One region of the Streptomyces sp. 4N124 genome, then DNA from elsewhere that is predicted to be linked to it. Evidence: riboswitches for the same ligand, from Rfam matches in the RefSeq annotation. Region 1 holds a riboswitch; each other region holds the start of a gene.
The links. A riboswitch is a leader RNA that binds a small molecule or an ion and turns the genes downstream of it on or off. The one in region 1 is predicted to bind cobalamin.
Positions count from the first base shown of each region.

Region 2: linked by a shared signal. The riboswitch ahead of ACTWQO_RS39105 (prenyltransferase/squalene oxidase repeat-containing protein) and the one ahead of ACTWQO_RS28705 (cobalamin biosynthesis protein) in region 1 are both predicted to bind cobalamin.
Region 3: linked by a shared signal. The riboswitch ahead of ACTWQO_RS38005 (FecCD family ABC transporter permease) and the one ahead of ACTWQO_RS28705 (cobalamin biosynthesis protein) in region 1 are both predicted to bind cobalamin.

Region 1 is NZ_JBQQBS010000032.1:76,793-81,259, forward strand. Features, by position in the region: gene cobN (cobaltochelatase subunit CobN) at 1-230, opposite strand, end outside; gene ACTWQO_RS28700 (cobyric acid synthase) at 227-1,738, opposite strand; gene ACTWQO_RS28705 (cobalamin biosynthesis protein) at 1,735-2,676, opposite strand; cobalamin riboswitch at 2,779-2,918, opposite strand; gene ACTWQO_RS28710 (CU044_2847 family protein) at 3,125-3,487, shown strand; gene ACTWQO_RS28715 (nSTAND1 domain-containing NTPase) at 3,471-4,467, shown strand, end outside.
Region 2 is NZ_JBQQBS010000058.1:59,185-63,651, forward strand. Features, by position in the region: gene ACTWQO_RS39095 (energy-coupling factor transporter transmembrane component T) at 1-326, opposite strand, end outside; gene ACTWQO_RS39100 (SCO2322 family protein) at 376-1,032, opposite strand; gene ACTWQO_RS39105 (prenyltransferase/squalene oxidase repeat-containing protein) at 1,029-2,240, opposite strand; cobalamin riboswitch at 2,360-2,486, opposite strand; gene ACTWQO_RS39110 (phosphotransferase) at 2,535-3,197, shown strand; gene ACTWQO_RS39115 (nuclear transport factor 2 family protein) at 3,187-3,630, opposite strand; gene ACTWQO_RS39120 (MBL fold metallo-hydrolase) at 3,657-4,467, opposite strand, start outside.
Region 3 is NZ_JBQQBS010000055.1:31,302-35,768, forward strand. Features, by position in the region: gene ACTWQO_RS37995 (ABC transporter substrate-binding protein) at 1-909, opposite strand, end outside; gene ACTWQO_RS38000 (ABC transporter ATP-binding protein) at 922-1,689, opposite strand; gene ACTWQO_RS38005 (FecCD family ABC transporter permease) at 1,689-2,741, opposite strand; cobalamin riboswitch at 2,789-2,913, opposite strand; gene ACTWQO_RS38010 (DUF397 domain-containing protein) at 2,911-3,099, opposite strand; gene ACTWQO_RS38015 (helix-turn-helix domain-containing protein) at 3,081-3,914, opposite strand; gene ACTWQO_RS38020 (hypothetical protein) at 4,031-4,237, shown strand; gene ACTWQO_RS38025 (hypothetical protein) at 4,234-4,449, shown strand.

The DNA.
Region 1 (4,467 bases):
AGCAGCACGGTGGGAACACCGGACGCCTTGAGCGCGGCGAGCCCGTCCTCCCAGGCCCGTTTGCCGCCCAGCAGCCGTACGACGGCGATGTCCGCGCCCTCGACAAGGCTCGGGAGTTCCTGGTCGACGTCCACGCGGGTCGGGTTGCCGATCCGGTAGTCGGCACCGGAAGCGGCCCGGGCCGCCAACAGATCCGTGTCGGCGGTCGACAACAACAACACTGTGCTCATGCGGGCGCTCCCGGTGGAATGAAAGGCAGTCCTTGCGGCGCGCCCGACTCGATGAGCCGCCAGAGCGCGTCCGTGTCCGCGTGCTGTTCGATCAGATCGCCGAGCCGGTCGAGCTGCTCCTCGCGCAGCGCGGCGAACGAAGTGTCGGGGGCCGGTACGAAACGGCGGCCCGCGGCGGCGGCCACCTCACGCAGGAAGGCCCGCCGGAAACCGTCCGACTCCAACGAGCCGTGCCAGTGCGTACCCCAGGTCTGGCCGACCCGGCAGCCGTCCAAGAAGGGTTCCCCGCCGCCGACTTCGGCGACCCCGTGGTGGATCTCGTACCCCTCGACGCGCTCGCCGAGAGCCTCACCGGCGGGCCGGGTGAGGGTCTTCTCCCGCGCGAACCGCACGCGGACGGGCAGCACCCCGAGGCCCTCGACCTGCCCGCGCCGGCTCTCGACCTCGTCCTCGATGTGCTCGCCGAGGACCTGGAATCCACCGCAGATACCGAGGATGGGCCGCTGCTCGGCGGACCTCCGCACGAGGGCGTCCGCGAGGCCCCGCTCCCGCAGCCACTCCAGCGCGCGGACGGTCCCCCGGGTACCCGGGATCACCACCAGGTCCGCGTCCGCCAGCTCCTCCGGCCGGTCCACGAACCGCACCACGACGCCGGGTTCGGCGGCGAGGGCGTCGACGTCGGTGAAGTTGGACATGAGCGGGACGGCGCAGACGGCGACCCGCAGCACGTCAGCGCCGACGGGGGAGGAGACCGTGGACTCCCTCACCGCCCCCCGCAGAGAGACCCGCAGCCCGTCCTCCTCATCGATCCCGAGGCCGTGCCGGAAGGGCAGGACGCCGTACGTCCGCCGCCCCGTGAGGTCGTGCAGCATGTCGAGGCCGGGCTCCAACAGGCTGACGTCGCCCCGGAACTTGTTGACGAGGAACCCGGCGACGAGTGCCTGGTCCTCGGGCGAAAGCAGCGCCACGGTCCCGAAGAAGGAGGCGAAGACACCACCGCGGTCGATGTCACCCACCACAAGCACAGGCAGCCCGGCATTACGGGCGATGCCCATGTTGACGATGTCGGTCCGCCGCAGATTGATCTCGGCCGGAGAGCCGGCCCCCTCACAGATCACCGCGTCATACGTGCCCCGCAACTCGGCAAGACAGTCGAGCACGGTACCGAGCAGCCGCTCCTGCCGCCCCCCGTGATACCCCCGCGCACTCAGCTCCCCCACGGGCTTCCCCATGAGCACGACCTGACTGCTCTGTTCGCCACCGGGCTTGAGCAGCACGGGATTCATCAACGCGGTCGGCTCGACGCGACAGGCCTGCGCCTGCATGGCCTGCGCCCGCCCGATCTCCGCGCCCTCCCGGGTCACGAACGAATTGAGGGACATGTTCTGCGCCTTGAACGGCGCGACCTTGACCCCCTGCCGCACCAACCACCGGCAGATCCCGGCGGTGACGACGCTCTTGCCGGCGTCGGAGGTGGTGCCGGCGACGAGGAGTCCACCGCCTGTCATGAGGTACGCCCCTTCACGATGCGGCGCGCGGCGACACAGACGCCGAGCGCGAGCCAGCCGACGCGCCTGGACAGCCGTACGGCCGCTTCGATGTCCTGCGTACCGACGGTGCGCCCGGCCCCGTTCAGCACGGGCCGGTGCTCGACCCGTCCGCCGTACGACAGGGTCCCGCCCAGCCGCACGCCGAGCGCCCCCGCGAACGAGGCCTCCACGGGCCCGGCGTTGGGGCTGGGGTGCTGGGCGGCATCGGCACGCCAGGCTCGTACGGCTGCACGGGGGTCACCGCCGGCGACGGTGGCGAGTACGGCGGTCAGCCGCGATCCCGGCCACCCCGCCACGTCGTCGAGCCGGGCCGAAGCCCAGCCGTACCGCCGGTACTTGGGCGACTTGTGCCCCACCATGGCGTCGAGCGTGTTCACGGCCCGGAACCCCACGAGCCCGGGAACGCCACCCACAGCGCCCCACACCAGCGCCCCCACGACGGCATCGGAGGTGTTCTCGGCGACGGACTCCACCACGGCCCGGGCGATCCCGTCCGCATCCAGCGCCTGCGGATCCCGCCCGCACAGATGCGGCAGCCGCGCCCGAGCCCCCTCGACGTCCCCAGCCTCCAGCGCACGCCCGATGCCCCGCGCCTCCCGGGCGAGCGAAGTCCCCCCGACGACCGCCCAGGTGGCGGCGCCGGTCAGGGCGGCGGATGCGGTGGGAGACGTACGCACGACACGAGCGGCGAGCGCCCCGACGGCCACGGCGCCACCGGCGCACACGGCGGTGTGCAGCGCGCCCCACCCGCGATGGTCGCGCCACAACACCTTTTCCACGGCCCCGGCGACCCGCCCGAACGCGGCGACCGGATGCCCCCGGCGCGGATCGCCGAGCAGCAGGTCGCCGAGGAGTCCGGCGGCGGCGCCGTACGCGAAGTCGCGATCGGCGGGCATGGAGCTCAGCCGACCGCGGGGTCAGACAGAGACCTGGTACTGAACCTCGAACGGCAGCCGAGCATCGCGATATGTCCTCACTCAGGGTGTCCACGCCCTGGTTCGACGAGACCGGCGGCGAGAGTTCCTGGCTCCCGGGGCTTTCTACCCCGGTGACAGTGGCGGGACCGCGCCGGACTCACACCGGCTTCCTCTTCTGCCGCCGTACATGGCCCCGGCAGTCCACCACGGGGTTGGAAGGGCCGTCAACTTGCCGTTGACCTGCGCGGGGAGAGTGTGCAGAAGCCCACATCGCTACCACGCCGACCGGTGCGCTGTGGGTGACTCGTGGTGCATTCCCCTCGGGCGGGCGGCATTCGATGATCCGGCTTGTGATCACGGAGGGTGAGATTCTGGAATATCACGTACGCGCCATAGGGGGCGCAACGGACGCGGGAGGGGACGCGCGGTGACGTACGTGGGCGAAATGCTGCTGGATGACGGGCAGATCGTGCTGCTGGAGGTGGCGGGCGACGGCCCGGCCGGAGTGCAGCGGGTGTCCCGTGGCGGAGTGGTCGCCGGCGCGGCCGAAACTCTCCAGCAGGCGCTGGGCCGGGTACGTCCTGCCCTCGGCGCCGTACTGGACGGTGCGCAGGGGCTGCCGAGACCGCCCGGCTCGGTGACCGTGGAGTTCGGGATCACGCTCAGCGCCGAGGCGGGGGTCGTGGTGGCACGGGGCTCCACCGAGGCGCACTTCACGGTCACCATGGAATGGCCGAATCCGGACCGAACCGACATCCCGGGGCAGCGTGATGATGACGCTGCCGTCTGACGACGAACTCACGCGGGGGATCGCACGGTTCTGGAACGGCGACGGAGAGGTCACGGGCAGCGGTTTCCTGATCGCCGAGCGGACGCTGTGCACCTGCGCCCATGTGGTGGCGAACGCGCTGGGCACGTCCGACACCGATCCGGCCCCGCCCGCCGCACCGGTGACCCTCGACTTCCCCTTGCTGACCCCGCCCTCGGCCCGGCTGACGGCGACGGTGACGCACTGGCGGCCGGTCGCCGGGGACGGCGGGGGTGACATCGCGCTACTGGCCTTGGAGGCCATCGTCCCCGGAACCACTCCGGTGCGTTTCGCGGGCGGTACGGCGGTCTGGGACCACCGGTTCCGAGTGCTGGGCTTCCCCTTGCGCTCCGACGACCATGGCCTATGGGCGCACGGCCGGCTCCGGGCTCCCGTCGGCAGGGGCTGGACCTCCATGGAGCCCACCGAGTCCCGTCGCGGGCTGCCCGTCGGACAGGGCTTCAGCGGGGCGCCGGTCTGGGACATCGAGCAGGGCGGTGTGGTCGGCATGACGGTGGCCGCGGACGTCGGCTCCGGGGCGACGACCGCGTACCTCATCCCCACCGCGCTGCTGCTCGGGCTGGAACCTGCGCACCTGGCCTGTCCCTTCCGGGGCCTCGAATCCTTCCGGGAGGAGGACGCGGGGGTGTTCTTCGCCCGGCGGGCGGAGAGCGAACGGATCGCCGAGGCCCTCCGCGCGCACCCCTTCGTTCCCGTGGCCGGGGCATCGGGGGTGGGGAAGTCGTCGTTGGTCCGGGCGGGGGTGCTCCCCCTGCTCAGGTCCGCCGGCCACACGGTGACGGACTTCGCGGGCCAGCCGGACACGGATCCCGTGCGGACTCTGGCAGAGGCGGTCGGTGGGCAGTTCCCACCGGCACGCGACCTGGCACAACGGCTGGGCCGCGATCCGGAAACGGCCACCCTGCTCGGTGCGCGGATCCTCGAACTGGCCGGGACGGCAG
Region 2 (4,467 bases), on a different contig from region 1:
TCGGGGAGGGTGAGGAGGGTGTGCGTGCCGGGGATGGGGGAGCCGAGGGCGATCGCGAAGAGGAGGCGGATGGCTATGACGGCGAGGGCGAGTTTGACGAAGGCGGTGTAGGAGCGGGCGGTGGGGGTGTTGGCGCGGCAGGTGGCTACGACGTAGGCGGATGTGGCGATGAGGAGGGTGAGGAGGAGGGGGTTGGTGGTGCGGGTGGCGGCGGTGCCGAGGGAGAGGGACCAGAGCCACCAGGCGCCGGGGTGGAGTTGGGGGCGGGGTCGGTGGCGGGGGGTGGGTTCGCTTACCGGCGCTGGCCGGGTGCCGCCTGCGCCCACCCGTGCCGCCCCAGCGGCACGACTGCCCGCAGGCTCCGCAGATTGGCGACTAGCCATTCCGGCGCCGCCTTGCTTGCCACACCGCCGCTGCGCCCAGCAAGGCCACCACCCCCGCGCCCGCCAGCAGTCCCACCGACGGACCGCCGTCCTTCTTGCCCTCTGCCTTGCCCTCTGTCTCTGTCGGTTTCGAGGTGCTGTTGTTCTCCCTCGTCACCGGCTCCCCGCACCCCGTCTTCGGATAGCCCGCGATGGCGCAGAGGAGGGCGTTGGTGTTGTAGCGGAGGGGTTTGGCGACCGTGGCCAGGGCCTCGGCGGTGGTGGCGTCGGGGGAGACCACCGCGCAAGCCCTACGGGGCTGTGGTGGGGTTTCTCGTCGGGGCGCGTCCGTCGCCGTACCGAAGTCGAGGACCAGGGCGATCCGCTTCTTGCCGTCCTTCGGTGGGGTGTTGGCGCAGATCGAGGCGAAGTCGGCGGTGCCGCGGGGCTTGGTCGCGTCTGCCGAGTCCTCGCTCACGGCGAAGCGGAAGCCCTGGACGTCGCCGTCGGAGGGGACTGCGGTGGACGGGCCCTGCGTGGCGTACGTCCACGTGTTTCCGTCCCGGTCCCAGAACGACCAGTAGCGGTAGCCGACGGCTTGCGCCTGCCCGGTGCCCAGGGCCAGGACGAGCAACGTCAGCAGCAGGGCCGCGGCACGGCGGAGCCTCACCGCTGCTGCCTCTTGGTGCGGCCGCTGAGCAGGAAGCCGATGCCGATACCGGCGACGAGACCGACGCCGACGATCCACCAGACGTTGGAGGAGGAGTCGTCGTCGCTCTCCTCGGCGGGCGCGGCGGCCTGGTCGGTGGTCTGCGGGGCCGGGCCCGTCGCGTTGAGCTGCTTGACCAGGTCCGTGCCGCCGAAGTCGCGGGGGTCGGTGCCTGTGGCGTGGGCGGCGAGGATCAGCTGGGCGTAGGCGGCGGGGCCGTTCTGCTTGGCCCAGGCCGCGGAGTTCTGCTTGAGCCAGGTCAGCGGCTTCTGCGCCGCCTTCGGGCCGCCCGTCACGGCGAGGGCGACGACCGCGTCCGCGGTGTTGCCGTAGTCGGGCTGGTCCTCGGCGCCGGCGAGCGCGGACTTCAGGTAGCCGTCCTTGCGTACCGTCTCGGCCAGGTAGGACGCGCCGTTGGCGGCGGCCTGGTCCGGGGTGGGTCGGGTGGCGTCGGCGCAGGTGAGGTCCGTGTCGGCGGCGGTCTTCGCCGACTCCATGCTCATGCCCTTCATGCCGACCACGGCCGCCGCCGTCGCATCCGCGTTGGCGGTCAGCTTGCCCTTCTTGTCCGGCTGGTAGGCGAAGGCGCCGCCGTCGGCGCACGGCAGGGCCAGCTCGCGCAGGGCGTCGTAGGGCGACTTGCCGCCGGTCACCGCGGTATCGGGGTCCTGGCCGGTGGCGTTGAGGGCGCCGATGGCGACGGAGGTCGAGTTGGCGTCGCTGGGTCCGCCGGGGGTGTAGCCCCAGCCGCCGTCCTTGTTCTGCACGGACTTCAGCCACTGCGCCGCCTTCACGGCGACGTCCATGTGATCGCCGTCACCGGCCAGGGACAGGGCCTGGGCCGCGGCGGCCGTGCTGTTGGTGTCGACCATGACCTTGGCGTCACAGGCCTTGGCGGGCTCGGCGCGGAAGGCCGCGAACGCCCCGTTCTCGCACTGCTGCCCGAGCAGCCAGTCGATGGCCTGGGCCGCGGGCTTCACGTCCGACTTGATCTGCGCGATCAGGGCCAGTGACTGGCGCCAGACACCGTCGTACGTCGGGTCGGTGCTGCCGTACAGCCCGTCCGGTACCGCTGCCGACGGGGAGGGGGACGGGGCGGCGACGGCGGGCGTGGCCGCGCCGATCGCGACGAGGGCGGCCAGGACCGCGGCGCTGCGGCGGACGTTCATGATCGGCGGGTGCCTCTCCCTGCAGGGAGCCGGGCAGCACGGGACACCCCGGGCGGCTCGGCTCCGTATACCTCGACGGTGCCGTGCACCGGCCGGTTGCCGGTACACCTGAGCCGGTCACGATCCGCACGGGGCAGTCCGGCTCACCGGCTTTCGACGACCGGTTCACGGTTGCGGGTCAGCGCCGGATTTGCACCGGCTTCCCCCCGTACGGGTGTGATGACGACCTGCCCACTCTACCGGCCCGTACGCGAACGGCTGAGGGGCGGCTGTGCGCCGGGCTAGGTTCGGCGCATGCAGCCACCGGGGAGACTGCTCGGCTCCGGCCGTGACGCCGACGTGTACGAGATCGACGCGGCGTGGGTCCTGCGCCGCAGCCGGCAGGGGTGGGGGAACGCGGCGGCCGAGGGCGCCGTGATGGAGCACGTGCGCGCGTACGGCTACCCGGTCCCGCAGGTGCGCCTGTCCGACTCCTCACGTACCGACCTGGTGATGGAACGCCTGTCGGGCCCGACGATGCTGGAGGCGTGCGTCGCCGGTTCGCTGGGTCCGGAGCAGGCCGGCGCAATCCTCGCCCGCCTCCTCCGCGACCTGCACACCATCCCCGCCCGCCGCTCCGAGACGGCCCGCATCCTCCACCTCGACCTGCACCCCGAGAACGTCATCCTCACCGCCGACGGCCCCCGAGTGATCGACTGGACCAACACGGAGGAGGGCGACCCGGCGCTGGACTGGGCCATCTCGTCGACGATCCTCGCCCAGGTCGCCGTCGCCGACACCCCCCTCGCCGCCCCCGCCACCACCCTGCTCACCGCCCTCCTCACCGACCCCTCCCACCTCACGGAGGACGCCCTGACAGAGGCCCGGCGACGGCGCGCGGCCAACCCGACGATGAGCCTTCGGGAGGTCGAACTCCTCGGCGACGCAGAGGCGTTGATCCGGTCGCTCATGCTCTAGGCGTCGGCCCGGCGAAGGCGAGGAAGAGGGTCCGGGAGGCCAGCAGCCAGGTGCCTTCGGCGGACCTGCGGAAGGCGTCTTCATAGTGGCCGACCTGGACCGGGGGACCCGCCGGTGCCATGCCGCCCTTGTGGCCGTCGATGCGGTGGGTGGTGAAGTACGAGGTTGCGGTCGCCGCGTCCGGGGAGGTCACCGTCACCAGGATGTTGGTCATCATGCGGCGGGACAGTCGGTCGGCGGGGCGGGAGCAGAAGTACTCCCGCAATGCGTCCCGTCCCTCGATCAGCCGCTCGCCCTCCGGCCACTCCCACCTGCCGTCCTCGGTGAACAGGTCGGCGACGGACGACGGTTCACCGAGGTCGAGGCGGTGGACGAAGTCGATGATCAGGCGTTCACAGGCGCGCTCGGCAGCCAGAAGGTCATCCATGGTCATCAACCAAACCTACGCACGCCGGCAGCTCACACCGCCACATACGCCACCGGATCCGTCCCCGTCACCGCCTCCGCCCGTCCCAGCTTCACCAGCCTGCGCAGATGGGCCTCCGCCTCCGACACGGCGATGTTCCTGGAGCCGTACGGGATCTGGTCCCAGGGGCGGTTCCACTCCATGCGTACGGCGAGTTGCCAGGGGGTGAGGGGTTCGGCGAGGAGGGTGAGGAGGCTGGTGAGGCGGTCCTCGTGGTGGGTGAGCAACTCCCGTACGCGGGCGGGTGCGTCGGTGAAGGTGTGCTGGTGGGCGGGGAGGACCTCGGCGGGGGCCAGGCGGCCCACGCGTTCGAGGGAGTCGAGGTAGTCGCCGAGGGGGTCGGTGACGGTGGCGTCGTCGGGATCCTCGTACAGGCCGATGTGCGGGGTGATCTCGGGGAGCAGGTGGTCGCCGGAGAACAGGCGGCCGTGGCCCGGGAGTTGGGAGGGGTGTTCCTCTTCCAGGTGCAGGCATACATGGCCCGGTGTGTGGCCCGGCGTCCAGATCGCGCGCAGGCGGCGGCCGGGGAGGTCGAGGAGTTCGCCGGGGACGATCTCGCGGTCGGGCAGGGCGGGGGAGAGGCCGGGGACGCCGGAGCGGAGGCGTGGGGTGCGCAGGGGCGCGATGTGTTCCTCGGGGGCGCCGACCGCGGTGAGTTTGCCGGTCATGTACGAGGCCCAGCGCCCGGGACCGGTCGAGCGGGCCCGTCGTACGAGTGCCGTGTCCGCCTCGTGCATCGCGATCCACGCACCGGACGCCTCACGGACCTTGGCGGACAGGCCGTGGTGGTCGGGGTGGTGATGC
Region 3 (4,467 bases), on a different contig from region 1:
GAGGGTGAAGATCCGCTTGTGCTTGATGGCGGAGACATTCCGCAGCGGGGCGTAGGACAGCAGGAACTTCTTCTTCTGCTCCGCGCTCACGTCCCCGTAGTCGCAGATCACGATCACGTCGGGGTTGCGTTCCACCACGGTCTCCCAGCCGACCGTCGTCCAGGAGTCCTTGAGGTCGTGCATCACGTTGCTGCCGCCGGCCTCGCTGATGATCTGGTCGGGCGCGGCGTAGCGGCCGGAGGTGAAGGGCTGGTCCTCGCCGCTGTCGTAGAGGAAGACCTTGGGGGAATCGGACGGAGCCTTGGCCTTCACCTCCGCCACCTCGCGTTTGAAGCCGGAGATCAGCGCCGCCGCCCGCTTCTCCACGCCGAACAGCTTGCCCAGGTTGGTGAGGTCCTCGTACAGCGCGTCCAGCGGCGGCATGATGCCCCGCGAGGTCTCCGTACGGCCGTTGCGGCAGGACTCGGTGAGGATGTACGAGGAGATGCCGAGCTTGCGCAGGGCGTCCGGGGTGAAGTCGCTGTCCTCGCGGAAGCCGTAGTTCCAGCCGGCGAAGACCCAGTCGGCGCGGGCGTCGAGGACGTTCTCCTTGGTGAGCTGGTCCTTCGACAGCCACTTCACCTTGTCGTAGCCGTCCTTCCACGGCACCGCGTCCAGGTCTCCCTTGTCGTCGGGCATCGCGAACCCGGCCATCCGGTCCTCCAGGCCGAGCGCGAACATCAGCTCGGTGATCCCGACATCGTTGGTGACGACCCGCTCCGGGACCCTGTGGTATGTCACATTGCGCCCGCAGTTGGTGAGGGTGACGGACGCCGCGGCCTTCGAGTCCGGCGAGGGCTCGACCTCGGCACCGCAGCCCGTGGCGAGGGCGGCGAGGCAGAGAGTGGCGGCAACAACGGGCTTACGCATGCGGGGAGTTCCTTAATCCGACGGCGGGAGAAGGTCGAAGAGCAACTGCACGGCACCCGTCTCCGGATGCCGGACGGGATGCGCGCGCACGCCGAACACCTCGGCGAGCAGGTCCGGGCGCAGGACGTCGTGCGGCGGCCCGGCTGCGACGATCCGGCCCGCCGAGACGACGTACAGCAGATCGCAGTGCGCGGCGGCCAGGTTGAGGTCGTGCAGCGCGGCCAGCACCGTCAGGCCGCTTGCCCGGACCAGGGACAGCACGTCCAACTGGTGGGCGATGTCGAGGTGGTTGGTCGGTTCGTCAAGGACCAGCACCTGGGGGCGCTGGGCCAACGCCCGTGCGATGAGCACGCGTTGCCGCTCCCCGCCCGACAGGGCCAGGAAGCCACGGTCGGCCAGATGGTCCACGCCGGTGGACCGCATCGCCTCCGCGCAGATCGCCCGGTCCTCGGCCGCCGTACGGTCCCGGTGCGGCAGCCGCCCCATCCCGACCACCTCGGCGACGGTGAAGTCGAACTCCGAGGACGACTCCTGCGGCAGCGCGGCGAGGCGCCGCGCGGCGGCGCGAGGATCCAGCGTGTGTACGTCGTCCCCGTCCAGCCGTACGACCCCGGCAGCCGGCCGCAGCGCCCGGTACACGCACCTCAGCAGCGTCGACTTCCCGCTCCCATTGGGCCCGACGAGCCCCACGAACGCCCCGCTGTCCACGGTGAGCTTGATCTCGTCGACGAGCCGCTTCCCGGCCGCCTCGACCGTCACGCCCTCCACATCGAGCCGCATCAGCGCCCCCCGAACGCATAGCCGCCGCGCCGCATCAGCAGCAGGAAGGCCGGGACGCCGACCACCGCAGTGATCACCCCGACCGGCAATTCCGCGGGCGCCAGCAGCAGCCGGGACAGCACATCCGCCCACACCAGCAGTACGGCCCCGGCGAGCGGCGCGACGGCCAGCACCCGCCGGTGATCAGCGCCCACCAGCATCCGTACGACATGCGGCACCATCAGCCCGACGAACCCGATCGCCCCGCTGACCGCCACCACGGTCCCGGTCACAGCCGCCGTGACGAGGAACAACTCCCGCCGCAACCGCCCGGGCTGCACGCCCAGCGTCGCCGACGTCTCGTCCCCCATCGCCAGCGCGTTCAGGGCCTCCGCCCGCCACCGCAGCCACACCCACCCGGCGACGACGGTCACGGCGGCGATCGGCACCCGTGGCCACGTCGCCCCGCCCAGACTCCCCAGCAGCCACATCATCGCCGACCGGGCCGCCTCGCCCCTGGCCGCGCCGAACACCATCACGGTGGTCAGCGCCTCGAAGCCGTACGCCAGCGCCGTCCCGGTCAGGATCAGCCGCAGCGGCGTCAGCCCGTGCGTCGCGGAACGGGCGACGGCGTACACGATCGCCATCGCGACCAGCGCCGAGCAGAACGCCGACACCGACAGCGCCCACACCCCGAGCCCCGCGAACGCCCCGAGCAGGATGACCGCGTTGGCCCCCACAGCGGCACCGGACGAGATCCCCAGCACGAACGGATCGGCCAGCGCATTGCGCACCATCGCCTGCACGGCCACCCCGACCGTCGCGAGCCCCGCCCCCACGACTGCGGCGAGCACGACACGCGGCAGCCGGATCTCCCAGACGATCGTGTACGACGCCACGTCCGCGGCGTGGATGGTTCCGCCGGTGAACCCGGCCCCGAGGAAACGGATGACGTCGCCCCAGCCGACTCCGGCGGCCCCCAGCCCGACGCCGGCGACAAGGGAGACGAGGAGCAGGATCGCGAGGGCAGCAACCAACAGCGGCACAGGTGTTCGGCCTGGAGAGGGGCGCACGCTCGGCGGTCCTTCGCCTCGGCTCGCAGTCCTCGGCGAGCGGTCAATGGGCTGGCAAACCGCCTGCGGGTAATCGGGCTTGCGCGTCGGCCCCAGGGGGCCACGCACACACCGTTGCGGGTCAGCGCCGGACTCTCACCGGACTTCCCCCGCAGGAGGCTCGGGGAGACTAGCAGGCGCGGATGAAAGCCGCCCAGGCGGTGGCGCCGAGGAGGATGACGGGGCCGTCGGCGACTTTGCTGTCGCGGACCGGTACGACGCCGGGGATTTCGTCGCCAACCTCGACGCAGTCGCCGCCTTGGCCGTTGCTGTAGCTGCTCTTGCGCCAGTGGGCGTTGCTCAGGTCGTACTCGCGCATCGTCTGAAGTCCTCAGCCGCCGATTCGAGCAGGGCCAGGGACGCCGACGGCGACAGTGCGGCGCCCCTGAGCAGATCGTATGTGCGCTGGGTGCGCTTCACCATGGCCGGGTCGTCGATGAGCGTTCCCGAATACTCCGTCTCTGTATAGGCGACCGGCGGTGCGTCCTCGAACTCCATGAGCTTCAGGGACCCGCCCATCGACGCATGCGCTCCAGCCGCGAACGGCACAACAGTCACCCACACCTTGCGCTCGCGCATCAGTGCCGCGATGTGCTCCAGTTGCTTGGCCATGGCCTCCGGGCCGCCCACCGGGCTGCGCAGCACGCCCTCATGCAGGATCACCCAATACTCCGGCCTTGTAGCGTCCTTGAGGATGTGCTGGCGCTCCAGGCGGGCCGTAACTTTCTCCTCCACGTACTCGTCGGTGACGAACGGGTTGGCCGCGATGGTGACCGCCCGCGCGTAGGCGGCCGTCTGCAACAGGCCCGGCACCACAGTGGGCGCGAACTCCGCAATCTTCGTTGCCGTCCGTTCCAGTTCCACGACGGCCGCAAAGTAATCGGCATACCGTTTGTCGTCGATGAGCTTCCGCCACGCCCGCTCGAAAATACCGTCGGTTTGCAGTACCTCATCAATCCGCTGGGCGATATCCAACTGCGGCTTTCGAATCGCCTGCTCGAACTGCCCGATATAGGCGCCCGAGACGAAGACGCGCGCCCCCAACTCGACCTGAGTGAGCCCCCTGTCCTCCCGGTGCCGCTTCAGTTCCGTGCCGAAGAACTCCCATGCCGCCTGACGTGAACCGTTGGCCACAGTTCAACCCCCTTGTACTGCCCCGCACTTGTAGAGCACAGACTCCTGCCGAGTGTAGATGTGGTGCGCCACCCTTGAGTTGCGAAGCGTAAAACCCGAAAAGGGAGGGGAACCACGTGAAGGCACAGCACTCGGCGCTCTGCGTCGAAGAGGCGGAGGAAGCAGTGAAGGAATTGCGGGCAGCATTGAAAAACGCAGGAATCATTCTGCCGTCCCTGCGGATCGACCCGGCAAGTCTCGCGCGGGAGGCGCCCTGTCCGCTCGTCGAATTGGGCCGCTGTTCCGTGGAGGCCGCGCAGCGACTCACGGCGGTTCTGCGGTGAGGCCGCCGGTCGGGTCGTATGTCGTGGACACCCGCAACGGGAGGCTCGGCATCGTCATGGGGCATGAGGGGCCCTATGTCCAGCTGAGACCGTACGGCGGCGGCAGGGAGTGGGACGCGGAGCCGGGCGCGGTGCGCCGGGCCACCCCGGCCGAGCGGCTCAGCGCGGCGACGGCGTACGCCAACGCCCGCAGTCGGGGTGAGGTGCCTTGACGGCGTGAATTAGGGTGC